DNA from 2 places in the Paenibacillus sp. FSL H8-0315 genome. Region 2 is predicted to be linked to the other one. Evidence: riboswitches for the same ligand, from Rfam matches in the RefSeq annotation. Region 2 holds a riboswitch; the other holds the start of a gene.
What was found. Region 2 has a riboswitch for S-adenosylmethionine ahead of MHB56_RS09645 (methionine ABC transporter ATP-binding protein). Riboswitches for the same ligand answer to the same signal wherever they lie in the genome.
Positions count from the first base shown of each region.

Region 1: another riboswitch for S-adenosylmethionine. It lies ahead of metA (homoserine O-acetyltransferase MetA); the one in region 2 lies ahead of MHB56_RS09645 (methionine ABC transporter ATP-binding protein).

Region 1 is NZ_JBBOTA010000001.1:5,247,110-5,256,019, reverse strand. Features, by position in the region: gene mqnC (cyclic dehypoxanthinyl futalosine synthase) at 1-791, opposite strand, end outside; gene MHB56_RS22745 (PLP-dependent transferase) at 1,418-2,590, opposite strand; gene metA (homoserine O-acetyltransferase MetA) at 2,627-3,547, opposite strand; SAM riboswitch class I at 3,663-3,792, opposite strand; gene corA (magnesium/cobalt transporter CorA) at 4,189-5,124, shown strand; gene MHB56_RS22730 (HRDC domain-containing protein) at 5,211-6,227, opposite strand; gene MHB56_RS22725 (ROK family protein) at 6,438-7,319, opposite strand; gene MHB56_RS22720 (hypothetical protein) at 7,487-8,910, opposite strand, start outside.
Region 2 is NZ_JBBOTA010000001.1:2,234,750-2,243,659, forward strand. Features, by position in the region: gene MHB56_RS09635 (MetQ/NlpA family ABC transporter substrate-binding protein) at 1-213, opposite strand, end outside; gene MHB56_RS09640 (methionine ABC transporter permease) at 271-900, opposite strand; gene MHB56_RS09645 (methionine ABC transporter ATP-binding protein) at 930-1,946, opposite strand; SAM riboswitch class I at 2,049-2,184, opposite strand; gene MHB56_RS09650 (Cthe_2314 family HEPN domain-containing protein) at 2,287-3,021, opposite strand; gene MHB56_RS09655 (COX15/CtaA family protein) at 3,177-4,160, opposite strand; gene MHB56_RS09660 (thioredoxin family protein) at 4,262-4,606, opposite strand; gene MHB56_RS09665 (putative polysaccharide biosynthesis protein) at 4,685-6,310, opposite strand; gene MHB56_RS09670 (DUF456 domain-containing protein) at 6,337-6,822, opposite strand; gene MHB56_RS09675 (Cof-type HAD-IIB family hydrolase) at 6,881-7,648, opposite strand; gene MHB56_RS09680 (peptidoglycan D,D-transpeptidase FtsI family protein) at 7,725-8,910, opposite strand, start outside.

The DNA of each region.
Region 1 (8,910 bases), 3.0 Mb from region 2:
TTGGTATTGTCCGGCTGGAATGTCCATGAGATAAAGGCCAAGAAACCTTCAGAATCATATTTGTTGGCAATACACTCATCCTGAGCCTCACGTACACGTAGTAAGTGCAAAGCTCGTTCTTCCATACTTTCTCCAAGCCCAATCACCATTGTTGCTGTTGTATTCATACCCACTTTATGTGCTGTCTGCATTACATCCATCCACTCGCGCCACGAGCCTTTTAGCCGGCTGATTTTGCGGCGTGTACGGTCATCAAGAATTTCTGCGCCTCCGCCTGGCAAGGAATCCAGACCCGCAGCATGAATTTCACGAACCACTTGTTCCAGTGGTAATCCTGATACTTCTTTCATCTTCATAATCTCAGCAGGAGAGAAGGAGTGCATTGTAATCTCAGGGAAACGTTGCTTAATTCCGCGCAGTATATCTGTATAGTAGCTAAATGGAAGGTTAGGATTAGTTCCACCTTGCATAAGAATTTCTGTACCATTAACAGCAATCGTTTCAGCAATTTTTTGATAAATCGTTTCATCTGGCAGCACATAGCCTTCATCCGAGCCTGGTCTGCGGTAAAAAGCACAAAAACGGCAGTACACATCACATACATTCGTATAGTTAATATTACGGCCAATTACAAATGTGGCTAACGGGTCCGGATGCCAGCGTTCCATAATAGTGTTTGCAGCAGCACCCATTTTCTCAATTTCGTTGCTCTCGAATAGTCGGATGGTATCTTCCAATTGGAGACGGTCACCCCGCAGGGCTTTATCCAAAATAAGATCTATCGTACTCATCGTTCGCATCCTCCTTTTAAACCCTTAGGGATATGGTAGATTCACAAAATCACAAGAAAAATAACGTTGTCGTCCTTTAGAGATAACAACCGTTTCTCGTAGTAACATAAGGATAAAGTATAGTATGTAACTTATACCTTATATTTTAATAAATGAACAGTTCATTTCCTCATCGTATCACAATCTGAACAGCTTGAAAAACTTTTTACTTTCTTAGCAAGATACCATCCAGCAGAAAGAGTCCTTACATTGCTGCCTGCACCCGGTGAATCAAAATTCCTTGAGGCTGCCGGACACAGATGACGTTATTAGTTAGTATTTAGCCTTTGGAGCATAGTTCTGGACTCCAGCGACGCTATTCCTTGACAAGAGACTCATGAAGGCTGGTTTTTAGCGCAATAGCTGCTGTGGAGTCCGTTAACATTCCAAATGTGTAATAATGCTGTGTCTAAGGTCAGCTGTGTCCAATAGCAAAAAGTCCAAAAAGAAGAGCTATCCCAGCAGCCAATTCCCGGCTTATGAGACAGCTCTATTTCATCCTGCGTCCAACACCAGCTCTAAATCAACGGTGAGATAGATCCTCGATATTTCCCAGCATTCGGTGCCGATCTGGGTTGCCGTTACTTTTACTTCGTTTCGATTTCCGCTCGCGCAGCCTCTAAAGCTTGACCAAGATCAGCAATTAGATCCTCCGCATGTTCAATACCGACCGAGAAGCGCAGCAATCGATCATCTACACCCACCGCATTCCGAATTTCCACAGGAATATCCGCATGCGTCTGTACTGCAGGATAGGTCATTAGCGATTCAACCCCGCCGAGGCTCTCCGCGAAGGCAATAAGCCGGATATGACGAAGCAGAGGTTCTACGTATCTGGCATCTTTTAATTTGAAAGAAAAAATTCCGGTATTGCCCGAGGACTGGCGATTCTGGATTTCATATCCCGGATGATCCGGCAGGCCTGGATGGAACACTTCCGCAATCGCCGGATGCTCTTGTAGATAGCGGGCAATTGCTAGCGCATTGCTCTCGTGCCGTTCCATACGCAGGGCCAGTGTCTTCATGCCTCTCATCAGCTGATAACTGTCTGTTGGCCCAAGCACAGCGCCAATAGAGTTATGTAGAATCGCTATTTCAGCGGATAATTCAGCTCCTTTAGATACAATAAGACCCGCAAGTACATCATTGTGTCCGCCCAAATATTTGGTAGCACTATGGACTACAATGTCCGCACCTAATTCCAGAGGACGCTGGAAAAATGGAGTCAGCAGTGTATTGTCTACAATTGTGAGCAGCCCATGATGACGGGCCCAAGTAGCAACGGCTGCAATATCCGTAACCATCATCAAAGGATTCGTTGGCGTTTCAATAAATATCGCCTTCGTATTTGGAAGACGTGAAGCCTCAAGCGCATCCAAATCATTCGTATCTACATAGGAAGCAGTGATTCCAAACTTGGACATAATTCGTTCCAACAAACGATAGGTCCCGCCGTAAAGATCCAGCGAAACGATCAAGTGATCGCCTTGCCCAAACAGGGTAAATATGGTTTGAATAGCTGCCATCCCAGAACTACAGGCAAAACCTGCATCACCAGACTCCAATTCCGCAGCCGCATTCTCTAGTACGGAACGGGTTGGACTTTTGGTACGGCTATAATCGAAACCTGTGCTCTGCCCAAGCTTCGGGTGACGGAATGCCGTAGCATTATAGATAGGGAAATTAATGGCTCCGGTAGCCGGATCTTCTTGTGAACCTATTTGTGCCAGTCTGCTTTCAATCCTAAGTTTGTCGTCCATGATAAATGCCTCCTAAATTGTAATGTAGCGCTGATCTTAATAAACAATCGGGTCGATATCGTAAGGTGTCTCTTGATATACATAGTAATTGAGCCAATTAGAGAATAATAAGTTGGCATGTGCACGCCACACTGCAGGAGGTGTTTGTTCTGGATCATCTTTAGGGAAATAGTGTTTCGGCAAGGCCATCTCCATGCCCCTCTCCAAATCACGATCATATTCCCATTTCAAGGATAATGGATCGTATTCGGAATGTCCGGTCACAAATATTTGTTTGCCGTCGGTCGTAGCTACTAGATACATACCAGCTTCTTCGGATTCCGCCAGAATCTGCAGATCTGGATTGCTCTCAATATCTTCGCGGGAGACATCGGTATGACGGGAATGCGGTACATGGAATACCTCGTCAAAGCCGCGCAGCAATTTAATGTTATTTTGGTTAATCGTATGGGAGAATACTCCAAAACATTTTTCAGGCAAAGCCACTTTACGAACACCAAAATGATGATACAACCCTGCCTGTGCCGCCCAACAGATATGCATGGTCGAGGTCACGTTATCCTTGCTCCATTCAAAAATCTCTTTTAGCTCTTCCCAATAGGATACTTCCTCAAACTCCATTTGCTCTACGGGTGCTCCTGTAACAATAAGACCATCCAAACGGCGGTGGCTGATCTCGTCAAAAGTTTTGTAAAAGCTTCTCAAATGCTCAGCAGAAGTATTCTTAGAAGTATGTGAGCGTGGATGCAGCAAGGTAACGTCAACTTGTAGCGGTGAATTTCCTATTAAACGCAGCAATTGAGTCTCCGTCGTTTCTTTAGTCGGCATGAGATTCAGAATAGCAATCCTTAGTGGACGGATATCCTGATGGAAAGCCAAACTATCATCCATCACAAAAATATTTTCACCGGATAGTATTTCTTTTGCTGGTAAACTGTCGGGAATTTTAATTGGCATTGTCTTTCCACTCCTTAACTGTATTTAGGTTATGTTGTCACATCGCGGCTTTCTGAACAATAAAAAGACCTTTCTCGGAAAACGAGAAAGGTCATATCTACAGTCATATGCGCCTCTCTCATCTGCCAGAAACTTTTGGACGAGGTTTAGTCGTCAGCAAAGTTCCGCAAGAATTAGCACCGTGCGTTCACACGCCGGTTGCCGGGTTTCATAGGGCTAGTCCCTCCACCTGCTCTTGATAAGATTTAGCTGTATTCAATTAAATTTCTTTAAAATTTACTTTAAATCATGAACCTCCTTTTCGTCAAGTCCATACAATGCTGAAGTAGCCTCAAAGTAACAATAAATTTGCTTGAAAGAGGCATACTCCGTTGTTATACTAGACAAGTATTTCATACCTGAACGAAAAGAAGAGGTGAGAAGAAGAATGGAAGGCGACCCGAGCTCGCAATTAAGTGTACAGAATGAGCAACCACACAGGATAATCATCAGCTTGCCGGCGGCGGGAGCAGTTCTTCTTCATGCCCTCGAATCGTCATTCGGCCTCTTGTATTGATTGTAACGCCGGCCAAGCTGATTTTTTCTCTGTGCTTAATTAGCAGTCCCTGGTGAAGACCCGGGGATAGAAGGAGTGGAATCAGATGAAAATCCGGCTGGTGAATGCAGGGGTTTTTACACCTATTGATGAAATTGATGAAACATTGACACCCCCAACAGAAGGGTTCTATTGGATTGATGCAGATGTGGAGGATTTGGAGCTGCTTCAGCCCCTGTTCAACCTGCATGATCTCGCTGTTGAGGATTGCCTTAGTGAAGAGGATCAACGTCCAAAGATCGAAATATACGAAAGTCATTACTTTATTGTTGTAAACAGCATCCGCTTTGATGATGAGGAAATCTTCCTGCGGGCGCTCAATATATTCTTGGGAAGACATTATATTATTACTGTAACGAAACAAAAGATTCACGAGCTACGCGTCCTGAAGCCCATGTTATGGGAACAAGAGGTTAGCGAACCCGACCAATTCCTTTACCTGCTTATCGACCTTGTCGTAGATAATTATTTCTCCGTAGGTGACCGAATTGAAGCCCGGATTGAGAAGCTTGAAGAGGATATCCTAATGCATACCAAGAAATCTCATCTGAGTGAGATTATCGGTCTGCGAAGTGAGATCTTATGGTTAAAGAAGATGCTGGGACCACAGAAAGAGGTTATCAATACCCTGAATAAAAAAGACCTCCGTCTGATTGATGATCAGCTGCAGAAATACTTTAGCGACATTTATGAAAATGCAGTTAAAATATCCGAAACCTTTGAGACGTACCGCGATCTCATGGGCAACTTACGTGAGGCCTACCAATCCAGTATCGCCAACCGCGCCAATGAAATTATGAGAGTATTTACCGCGATTACAACGATATTCATGCCTTTGACCGTAATTACCGGAATCTATGGGATGAACTTTGATCATATGCCGGAATTGCATACGAAATACGGTTATTTTGCCGTTATAGGTCTAATGTTGACGTTAGGCTGTGGGATGCTGTATGTATTCCGCAAGAAAGAATGGCTATGAAAATAAACGGACGAATAGGCAAGACGAAGGCCCTTTAACCCTTTGGTGTAAGGAAGCCTTCGTCTTTTTGATATGATAAAAAGCTACTAGAAACTGGTCGCCATGCCCACTTTAGCAGCTTGCTCCCGCCGGAAATGAATGCGGATCAGCCGCAGACGTTCATAATAGCTATCCAGCCCTTCTGCTGCTGAAAAATCCTCCCCATACACCTTATGCAGCACTGGCTTTAGAAAAAGATCTCCTACCTCTGCATAGGCATTCCATATCGCCTCCTGCTCATTCTGCGGCACATTTTTCAGTTCTACCTCGATCAGTTTCTCCACGCAATAACCTTCTCTTTCCAGCTCCTCTACCGCTTCAATCAGTTCGCGACGGTTCACTCCACTGTTCACCTTAAGCTGTTCTAACCCTAACCCATTCTCGATCCCTTGCAGCAGAATTCGCCGTAATCGCAGTCTTTCTAGCTGTTTCTTATATTTGACCTCTTTCTGTTTATAGAGCCAGGATACAAAAGAATCCTCCTCAATTTCTTGGTGTACCCAATTCAAAGGAAAGGAGTGTTCCCTTGCAGCCGTAGAGGTTATAGCCAACCAATCCGTGCCATATTGGGCTACCTTTCCTTCCCCTACACCAGGGATCTGCAGCAGCTCCTCTGGTGTATGCGGCAAGAAAGTGCTTATCAAACGTAACAAACGATTGCTGGCAAGAATGTAAGGGGCTTTCCGTTCACTAGAAGCTCGGCTGCGGCGCCAAGCACATAACTCCTCATAAATAGCTTCGTTCCCATTATATTCACTGTAATATTGCAGCCTTAGCTGCTCCTGATTACGCCCGGTAAGGCCGTCTTCTTCATGAAATACGCCATCAATCAACGGCCGATAGCCATCCCCCATCTTCACCGCCAGCTCATGCCTGTAAACACAAAGCATTTCATTCCATGAACCACCCGCGTACCACAAATGCTCCTGTGTTTCCTCACCGCCTGAAAAATCACGCCAGCCCAGACTCCACACTCCTTCTTCCTCTCCAATCCATAGCTGAGCGAACACCTCTTGATCCACCCCAGATATTCTGGATAAGCGATTCATAAATACAATTTGCATATTCATCCCTGCCTTTCTAGTCTTCAGCAAGCACTATACCTACCGGTCTGAGCTACTTATTCGCTGATGTGAATGCCACACTGTCAGACTCGGAAAACGCAAAAAAGCACCACTCTCACGATAAACGTGAAAGAGGTGCTCCCTCATTAAATGCTATACTGTTAGATCCTACAATACCATATATTTCCTAACAGTCAATATCTTTTTATACTAGTTTCTTGCCAAAGCTAAAGTTGCCAGTCCAATCGCACCTGCAAGTCCTGCGTTATCTCCAAGCTGCGGTGGCACAACATAATTATCGATGTCGGTATTTAGCGCTGGATGCTGAACATAACCCTTCAGCAGCTCCTGCAGCTTGGTACGAATTAGCGGGAACAAGTGGCTTTGCTTCATGACACCACCGCCCATTACGATTTTTTCGGGAGACAGAATCAACACGTAATTCATAAGTGCATGTGCAAGATAATGAGCTTCCATATCCCAAGCTGGATGGTCAACAGGCAGCTCGCCTGCTGGTTGTCCCCAGCGTTTGCCAATCCCCGGACCTGCGGCTAACCCTTCAAGGCAATCGCCATGATAAGGGCAGTAGCCCTCAAACGTGTCCTCTGGATGTCTGCGAACTAGAATATGTCCCATCTCAGGATGAGACAATCCATGCACCATCTGACCTCCAACTACTGCTCCCGCTCCAATGCCTGTCCCAACCGTAATATAAAGGCAGCTGTCCAGACCTTTAGCCGCTCCCCATTTACTTTCCGCAAGCGCTGCACCATTCACATCCGTATCAAAACCGATCGGCACGTTAAATTGCTCAGCCATTGTACCTACCAAATTATATTGTCCCCAGTGAGGTTTTGGTGTCGTTGTTATGTAACCATAAGTAGGGCTGTCCAGCACGGGATCAATCGGTCCAAACGATCCAATACCAAAAGCTTCTACATTCTTCCCATTAAAATAGTCGATTACGAGTCCCATCGTTTCTTCCGGTGTTGTTGTCGGAAAGCTAACTCGGTCCAGAATGGTACCGTCCTCATAACCAATTCCGCATACAAACTTCGTTCCGCCTGCTTCAATCGCTCCCAATAACTTCATAGCAACTATCTCCCTTCTCCATTAAGCAATAATCCGCCATCCAGTTTGAAAATAAAAATTAATATAAAATAAAACAATCAACAGCCCTTATTATACGTTGGATGAAGCGCTATCACAATAATAAAACTCCCTTCATGCTTTTTTGCATGAAGGGAGACTATTGATGTTTAATTATTTAAGTCATCAAACATAGAGCCTTTTACCGTAACCTCAATTTGATCCAGCGGCTTAATGCCGACAAGCTTGCCCAGTGATTTGTACGCGTTGGTACTCTTGGAGAGCTCCACATCTGCCAGCCAAGCCTTAACATAGTACTTCCCATCTGGCATTTCAGCTGTAGTATAGACAGGAATATGGTCCTTATTAATCGTAATCGTCACCGTAGACTTTTCCGTGATCTTGTACATATTCTGATTCAAGCCCACATATTCACGGTATTTGAAATTGTTGAAGCTTCCCAGTGTACTAGACTGTGAGTAACCCTCTAATATATTCTTCCAGAATTCATGGGTGCCTTTATCACTTTCTCTTTCTTGTGAATATGGGATCTCTTCCACATCTTTAGTAAAGCTGTTCTCCACCGTCAGCAACTTTGCATCATTCACTCCGGTGTTATCCTCTACGGATAAAGCTGCTGGCTTTCTTGCAAAGTTATTCCCGTTTTTGCTCAGTGGTTCATTCCGCAGATTGACCGCAACTTTATCATTATTGATATACATAAGATCAGTTTCATATCGGAAAGAATTCGTAAGTTCCTCAACAAGATCCTTATGGTCCTTCGTGTCTTTATCCGTATCTTTAAACGTAACTGTCTCCAGTGTAAAGGTATACGTTCCAACAGGATTAAAATAATATCCGGATTTAATCGGATAATCATACCCTTGAAGTTGCTTATCCGTCGCAAACACGGCGGTATCATAATTAGATTTGTCGTTAAGCATCTTTTTAGCGGTAGCTCTGGCTTTCTTATAAGCTTGAGCCATGCTATTCTCTACCTTCCAGCCGATGTCTCCGCTTGCCTGTTGTGTGAAGATTCGCTCGAATTGCCCCTTTACTTTCGTCCAATCCTGTAAGTTCTTATTCTCATCTTCATGAGCCATCCAGCGGATTACATTATAATTGTAAGGCTCACTTGTCCAGAAGAGCTTTCGAATCAAAGAATCCGCTTTATTCTTGTCTATTGAATTCTTGTACAGCTTAGGTGCTATTTGTTTGGCCCCATTATAAATATAAGTCCGAATGGTTTTGACATCCTCACCTGGTGTAAACGGAGCTGAAGTGCTGCCGCTCTCCGTATATGTTTGACAAGATTCAACATCTTTACCTTCCCCGTTCTTTGTTGTGCTGCACACCTGATAATTACGAGTGAAATTTCTGCTCACAGTACCCTGGAAACTGATATTACCTGACTTTTGATTAGGTGTATACGGAGCCGGATTAATGTACCACTTACCGTTAACAGGATCATCACCAAAATCAGGGCGCTGTAGACTAGCTATGATGTCAGGTTGTCTAACTATAGTACTGGCGGCATCGTTAACCAGCGGATTATTCTCCACACGGAAATAACGATAGATAGTATCCGTATTAT
Region 2 (8,910 bases):
TGGAGCAATAGCCTTCAAAATTTCAGCATGAGGAACAGGTGAGGCACCAATCACCAATTTCACTGGATCTTTAGTAGGTTCACTTGTTGCTTCTGCGTTTGGTGCTGTTGTAGCAGCCGAGCTCCCAGCATTATTAGATGCATTGTTGTTACCGCAAGCCGCAAGCACCGCAACCAGTGTCAGGCTAAAAAATGTAAGTAGTACTTTTTTCATTGTAAATCCCCCTCTAATCTATATTTTGTATTGAATAAGGATATATATGGATGTACCTTATTTCCGTGTGTAATGTTTTACGAGTCGGTCACCGGCCATTTGTAGCAATTGCACCAGTACGACAATAAATATTATAGAAACAATCATAATCTCCGTCTCATAGCGGTGGTAGCCGTAACGAATCGCCAAGTCACCTAATCCGCCGCCCCCAACCATACCAGCCATTGCTGTATAGGAGACCAGTGTAACCAGTGTGATCGTAACTCCAGCTAGCAGACCTGGACGAGCTTCTGGCAAAAGAACACGCATAACGATTTGGTTCGTCGATGCTCCCATACCTTGTGCGGCTTCGATGACTCCGCGGTCTACCTCTCTTAACGACGTCTCTACCAAACGGGCAAAAAACGGAGCTGCACCAATCACCAGAGGTGGAATCGTACCGAGTACACCAATGGAGGTTCCAACAACGGCTTTGCTGAAAGGAATTAGAGCCACCATCAAAATGATAAAGGGTACGGAACGTAGGATATTTACAAGTAATGATAAGACCGAGTAAGTTACTCTGATTACTATACTATTCGATTTCCCCCATAAATACAATAGAATTCCGAGTGGTAAACCAAGAATAATTGTGAACAATCCGGAAAAAAATATCATTTTTATAGTAGCAACCGTAGCATCCATCATTTCTTGCCAATTTAGATCTGCAAAATTCATTACGAAATCACCTCCACATCAAGGCCTTGAGCAATTAGTCTGGAGATCGTTACAGCAATCGCCTCAGCTGGCCCTTCGAACCGCACAATCATCTGTCCATAAGGCACATCTTTAATCGTTGAGATGGTACCATGTAAGATTGCAAAGCTTACACCCGTATCACGCACGACATCGGATAGTGCCGAGCCGTAAGTTTTTTCTCCGAAAAAAGTAATTTTGACAGCTTGAGAGTTATCCCCGGCAGCAGCATCAAGCGCCACTCGAAGAGGTCCTTCATTCTGTGTCTCACTGCGGATGAAATCGCGTGTAACCTCATGCTGCGGCTTGAGAAATACCTCTGTAACTTTGCCTTGCTCAACAATCCCACCACCATGAATGACCGCGACACGGTCGCAGATGCTCTGGATTACATGCATTTCATGTGTGATCAGCACAATGGTCAAATGGAATCTTTTATTAATATCGAGTAGCAGCTTAAGAATGGAATCTGTTGTCTGGGGATCAAGCGCAGAAGTGGCCTCGTCACACAGCAGCACATCAGGGTCACTGGCTAGTGCCCGGGCGATGCCGACCCGCTGCTTTTGTCCTCCAGATAACTGAGAAGGATACTTATCTTTATGTTCTTCAAGCCCAACTAGAGCGAGCAGGTCTTTGACTTTTGTATCAATAGCTGTTCTAGATGTACCTGCAAGGCGCAGTGGAAAGGCAATATTATCGTATACGGTCGCCGAAGACAGCAAATTGAAATGTTGAAAAATCATTCCAATCTTGCGCCGCTGTTCCTGCAGCTGACCTTGGTTAAGACTGGTTAGCTCAACACCGTCTACCCAGACCTCTCCTTCTGTCGGACGTTCCAACAGATTAATGCAACGGATCAATGTACTTTTCCCGGCTCCAGAGTGGCCGATGACTCCGAATATTTCACCTTTCTCGATGGACAGATTCAATCCAGAAAGTGCTGTTGCCGCATTACTCCCTTTTCCATAAACCTTTGTTATCCCTTTTAGATTAATCAACTCTCGTCGCCCCCCCTTTATACTTCACTTATTCTATACAAAAAAACCTCCAACGATCGATGCAGATCGCAAGAGGCTCTGTGGGTTTATTAAGACAATGCCTTCTCATCTGCCAACGACCGCAACCTGCGCCATTGTAGGAATTAGCACCATGACATTTGTACAACGCTTCCCGCGCTGGATACAAATCGGTTGCCGGGCTTCATCGGGCCTATCCCTCCGCCGCTCTCGATAAGATAAAGTTATGAAATTATATTTTTTCTGAAATCGTACATACTTTAATGCAAGCATAAGTATAGTGAGTTTATCTATTTTTGTCAAAAGGAAATATATTGAACAATTACGATTTTATGCTCTTTACCTTGCTTATTTCCTTACGCAGCTGTTCATTGCTGTAGCTGAATGCCGCGATTAATGTCTTACAGTTCATTTCGAGCGATTGTTTTAAATCCTCAAGATGGCTATCCAGATCCTCGAGCTGAATTTTGTCATGCAGACCTTGGTGCCGCTGCCACAAATCATCCTGCATTTCGGAATTCATATAATGAATTTCAGCATTTCTGCGCTTGCGTAAATTCTCCAATGGATCGCGGTAGGAGTTCTTAATCTCTTCCAGTTGATCCGCTAATGCAGGATGCACATTCAATAATTGAAGCTGACGCAGCACTGTAAAGTAAGAAAAGTGCGTTTTTAATTTGGATGTTTTGAGATCATAAAAATGATTCAGTACCGTCCCAAGCTTGTCCAGAAGAGAGAAAACCCGGATAAAGCCATCTTTATAAAAATAAACATAACGTGCATAATCGCCCTGTTCCACCGGTGTCATATCATCCATATAACCCGCAATCACTAATTTCCGGTAAAAAGCGGCCGCGAACCAACTTTGCTCCAGTTCATCCAGAGAGGAAATCAGCCCACGTGTCCAAATCTCCAGCTTGCGGTATTCATGGTCATTATCCTCATGGGCACTCATTTCCTTGCGCAGCAATGCTGCAAAAGTGGCCATATTCTCCATCGCATCAGCCAACACACCGCTGTTCTTTCGAGGCGGCTCTCCAAGTAATACCCGCAGCATATCCCAGTCCTCCTAAAGTTTTGTTCAGCGTCTGCTTCCATGGACTGCTTCGTACAAAACTCGCGACGTAAGCATCGGCCAATCAGCTCCACGATATACCGATTTCCACTTTATTATTCCGCGGGTGAAGCACCTCTATCCACGGAGGGAATGTTCTACCAAGGCGGTGGAATCATTGGGCTCGTTACATTTTTTCCAGACACGACACTACTCGAGCGATTTAGCTGCCAGACTCTTACACTCATATAACATAAGACACCAAACAAACTGGCAATCAGCAAAATATGAGCCAAAGCGGCAAATATGTACAATCTTTCATTATCTAAGGTGTAAACCACAGCCGCCCCACTAAATACCTGCATCAAGCATAACAGCGCTGCAGCTATACCTAGCGCTCTAAGCTCTGGATAATCCTTATGTTTCCAAAATGCTAAATGCCCGAGCAGCGCAGTAAGCATGAATAAGATTAAAGCCGCAATCCGATGTGTAAAAACAACACCTACTCCTCCGGAAAGCTCCGGAACCCATTCTCCATTACAAAGCGGCCAACCCGAACACCCGCCTTGTGAATCCGTATGACTTACAAAGGCTCCAATATACACGACAATATAAGAATAGATGGCAGTAAAACAGGTTAAATTGCGAAAAGCCTTACTTACGGGCTTCTTTTGAGCCTCCAGTATATGATCATATTCGCGCGCTTCATGCCATCTCTTGGTTCCAAGAGCCAACATCATAGCGCTTGAAAAGGCGATCAAAGAAAAACCCATATGCAACGCCATTACAGCAGCGGATTGGGATTTAATTACTGCAAGCGCTCCCATACCACCTTGAACGATGACGAATACTAAGGTCATAAATGCATATCCCAGCAAATCGCGCCGCGTACGAGCATAACGCCAAAAAGCAAACATCGAGGCAAGTGAGAATAACCCTGCCAAACCGCTAAACAAGCGATGGGTGTATTCAATCATCGAGCCTATAGTATAAGCCGGAATTAATTTTCCATGACAGAGCGGCCATTCATTTCCGCATTCCAAGCCCGATCCAGTCTTCGTCACTACCGCTCCTCCGAGTACAGCGAGGAACATGATAAGGCAAGTAAGATAACTAAGCCATTTCAACTGATTTGTCGTCAAAAATATCACCCGCAGTTTTTAGTAATGAAGAAGCAGCCAGACTTATATTTCAAAAAACCACCGCTTTGCACAAACAAGCGAAAGCGGTGGTTCCTTAGGAATTACTTTTGAAGGCTTTGATGCACTTGGACCGCTTTATCAAGGAAATTCTCAATCTCTTCACGGGATTTGCGTAATTTATTAACGAATCTAACCAATTCCCGTCCATCCGAATATGCGACGAAGCTTGGAATACCCATAATATTTTGTTCTTGACTAACATCGCCCACGGCATCAACATCTACCTCAACCAGTGTAAGGCGGTCTGCATAAGACTGCTCTACCTCTGGGATAAAAGGATCGATAAATTTGCAATCCGAGCACCAGTCAGCCTTGAAGATGGCCACTGTTAATCGAGGTGATTGAATGGCTACCTGAAATTCAGCAGGAGAACTAATTTTGTCCATGATTTACTCAGTCCCTTCTTCAATATCTGTCTATTTTCTACTCTTTAAGTGAAGCAAAATGCAGTGTAGAAGTCAAACCTATTCTCTCATACGAACACGTGCAGGCTGTAACTTCATCAGCGGATTCAATAATTTTTGCAGCGCCCGCGGATAACTGGAGATTTCCTGTTTAGTCAGCACGCCCAGCACAATAAGCAGTACTAGATAAATAACAACAACAGCGGCTCCTACAACAAGACAAGTGATCAGAAACGCCAAACGTGCAGGCATCAGATCTGTTAACAGAATCCCAGCCTCATTCAAGCCATAACCAATCCCGCCGGACACAAGTACCGCAATCACGAAACCGCCCCAACGTTTGCCCATAATTTCAAAAGACACAATCGATTTCAGCATACGTAAGTTAAGCAAAGTAATGACCACGAAACAAAGTGCTGTTGCACCGATGATTCCGTAGATGCCAAATACCTTACTAAGTAATAAGCTTGCCACTAATTTTACAATAATACCCGCTAACACATAATACATGGAAATTCGCGATTTGCCCATACCTAACAAAATAGAGTTCGTTGTCATCATCGTAATCTGAAAGATCGTTCCTAAAGTAAGCATGGCTACGATACCACTGCCATCTAAACTACTGAATAAGAGGCCATTAACTGAATATGCAGCAACTACGAGTGATAGAACAATCGGTGCTCCTGTTAAAATAGAGATACGAAGCGCTAACGTCACTTGCCCTTTTAGATGTTTCTCATCCCGACGGGCATATGCAGCTGAAATAATTGGTATTAGTGAAGTGCTCAGTGCTATAGAAAGAACCGGCGGAATCCCGGCGACACTCTGTGCCCGACTCCCGAAAATACCCAAAGCACGTGTGGCATCAGCTACACCAACTTGTCCACTCAGTAACGGTACAATTAAAGATGTATCAATAAAGTTCACTACTGGAACCGTAACTGAAGATAGCACGATAGGAATGGATAATTTAAATATATCCTTATAAATTCCAAATAGAGGAAGCTTCGCTTCATTCGTTTCGTATAACGCAGTTTGCCCCTCACTACGCCGTAATTTCATAGCGTAATAGAGCATTACACCAAAAGCACCAACACTACCAAATACACTACCGAATGATGCTCCAGCAGCCATCCAAGTGTTGTCGTACCCTTTTTGTAACAATACAAATGCCAGAAGAACAGCTGTAGATACCCTCGCGATCTGCTCCACAATTTGAGAGATGCCACCAGCCATCATATTATTCCGCCCTTGAAAGTACCCACGCATCATTGCTATAGAAGGGAAGAGTAGGAGTGCCGGAGCTATGGCCCGGATCGCCAAAGTACTTTCAGGAACTTTTGCATATTCTGCATAATAAGGAGCACCTATGTATAACAATGCGCTCATAATTACGCCAACTACAACACCAAACATTAATGCCGCCCGATACACCTGTTGAGCTTCATTTGGCCTATTCAGTGCATAACGCTCAGATACCATTTTACTTAATGTACTTGGAATCCCTGCTGTAGCCAGCGGTAATAACATCAAATAAACTGTGTTTGCCTGCGTAAATGAAGCATTACCAACATCATTAAATAAATGCTCCAGCGGCACCCGCTGGACAAGCCCGAGTACCCTTGCCACCAAAGCTGCAGCAGCAAGGATAAGCGTGCCTTTAACAAAAGACTCTTTCTTGGACAAACTCTTTCCCCTTCTTCACTGTTAAATTAAAACCGGGCGACCCATATAAAAAAGAGGACGACCATAATTACCTGCAACACGATTTTGACCAAGGTGCTGCTAAATAAGCCGAGTATGGAGCCAACACTTACCTTAGCAGCTTTAGACGGGGAAGATCCCACGATCAGTTCTCCAATAAAAGCCCCTAGAAATGGTCCAATGATAAGACCAAAAGCCGGAATAACAAAAGGTCCCAAGATCAGCCCTATCGTGCTCCCGATAATCGATGAACGTGAACCGCCAAATTTTTTGACACCCCACGCTCCTACAACATAATCAGCAACAAAAAGAACTACAACGATCAGTGTTTGAATAATCCAGAACCAAACCCCAAAGGGCTCAAAAGAAAAGAACCAGCCGTATACAAAAAAGGCAAGATAGATCGCTAACGCACCCGGCAGTATGGGATACACAGCCCCTGCCAATCCTACAGCAAACAAAACAATAATAAGAATCCAACCCAGGATCGTCAATTCCTTAACCTCCTACTAGCATAATGCTCCATGGATTCACTTCGCAGTACTGCTTTTATTATTTGCTGCCTACAGAGGCTGCAGCTTCGGTAAAGATATACTTTTGGATGACCTCGGCAATCCCGTCTTGATTATTGGTCGCCACCACAACATCAGCCTCTTGTTTAACCGTCTTTTGCGCATTGCCCATGGCAACCCCAAGCCCAGCCTGCTGGATCGCCGCCAGATCGTTAAGGCTGTCGCCCACAGCTACAACTTGCGACATTTCTATTCCCAGCAGCTTGCAGACTTCCTTTATTCCTGCTGCCTTATTCACGCCTAGAGGATTAATCTCCAGATTGTGCGGAGAAGAGTTCGTAATCTCCAGTCCACCCATATCTTGAAGACGAAGCAACAGCTTATGACGAAGCTCATCATCTTCAGTATGATAACCGAACTTAAGCCATTCTCTACCCGTTACATCCCCATCCCAGTTATCCTGTTTAAGAACTTCGTCCAGAGAATAAGCCCAGAACCAGATGTCATCTGCTTTTGCAAGATCATACATTTCTTGTACCAGCTTGGGGTCCATTAGTGATCTCCGGTATATTTCATGTGGCGCTCTCCACACCTCACTGCCGTTCACAGTGATCATCGGTGTCTCTAAACCTAGCTGCTCTGCATAGGGTAAGGCACTTACAAATGCCCGGCCTGTCGACAGACAGACATGAACGCCTGCGTTGACCGCCTTTTGAATCCATTCCACCGTTGTGGGTGTAATTATCTGTTCATCATTCAGTAGGGTTCCATCCATATCCAATGCAAGCAGGCGGTATTTGGCAATCATTTGCCACCCCTCCATTCTTGTATGCTCTCATTTGAGAAGCTGTTTATTTTTTTACATCTTAGCCATAGGGTCAGAGTTACTCGGTACCTGTAGTCTCTCCCTCCTTCGCATTATCATTAGTATTATTGCCAGACTGGAGACTTTTCTTTGGAACTCCATCAAGGCCATATTCCCAATCATAGGCATCAAATATTTTACGTGCGACTGGTGCCGCACTTTGTGAACCAAAACCACCTTCAGGGATTACAACCGCCACAGCCAACTTAGGATTATTACGTGGAGCATATGCAATAAATACCCCATTATCGCGAATTTCACCCTTAGCTACTTGCTGAGAGGTTCCCGTCTTACGGGCAAAGTCATAAGGGAAATCAGAAAAAGCACTAACTTCACTTCGCATCCCCTGCTTAATTTCATTCCAGTAGGACTTATCGAAGTTTGTTACTTCATCAAGCACCTCACGTTTAAATTCTTTGATTATATTTCCATCTGCATCAGTAATCTTGCTAACCAGTTGAGGTTTAATCCGCTGTCCTTCATTAGCAAGTGTTGTAACATACTGCGCAAGCTGCATTACTGTATAACTTCCTTGTTGTCCGAAAGAGGCATAGACCAGTGCGGACTGCGCACTACCAGCAGCTTCTATATTGGTATAGTTTCTTTGACCCAAGAATTCATTTGGCAGGTCAATTCCCGTAGATACACCAAGGCCGAACTCTTTCATATAGACATCCCAGATGTCTATCCCCTTGCTTTTATATTTGTCATACAATCTTTTACCGACCATATCGACCATAAATGCATTCGAGGATTTCTCAATGGCTCTAGCAGGATCCAAAGAACCATATACGTGGTTAGAAGAGTTTCTTACCTTCGTTTCATGCCCAGACTTACCAAAAGTCGCAAAACCTTTATCCTGATAATACGATGAAGTTGAAAACAACCCTTCATTCAGGCCCACGAGTACACTCAAAGGTTTAATCGTTGAACCTAGAAGCAATACAGATCTTAGTCCGTTCCCTGAGGTTCCTGAAGAAATAGGAGTTATCGTGCCGTTCTGATAGTTATCCATAATACTGTTCCAGACATCTGCAGATAAAGAACCCGTTGTCCAAACATTCGTATCATAGTCAGGCATACTCGCCATAGCAACAATATTGCCAGTATCCACTTCCATCGCTACTGCATATCCCGTTAAAGCATTCGGATGCGTTCTGCCTTGTACGGTATTAGAGTGCAACCATTTGAGCTGATCTGTTATC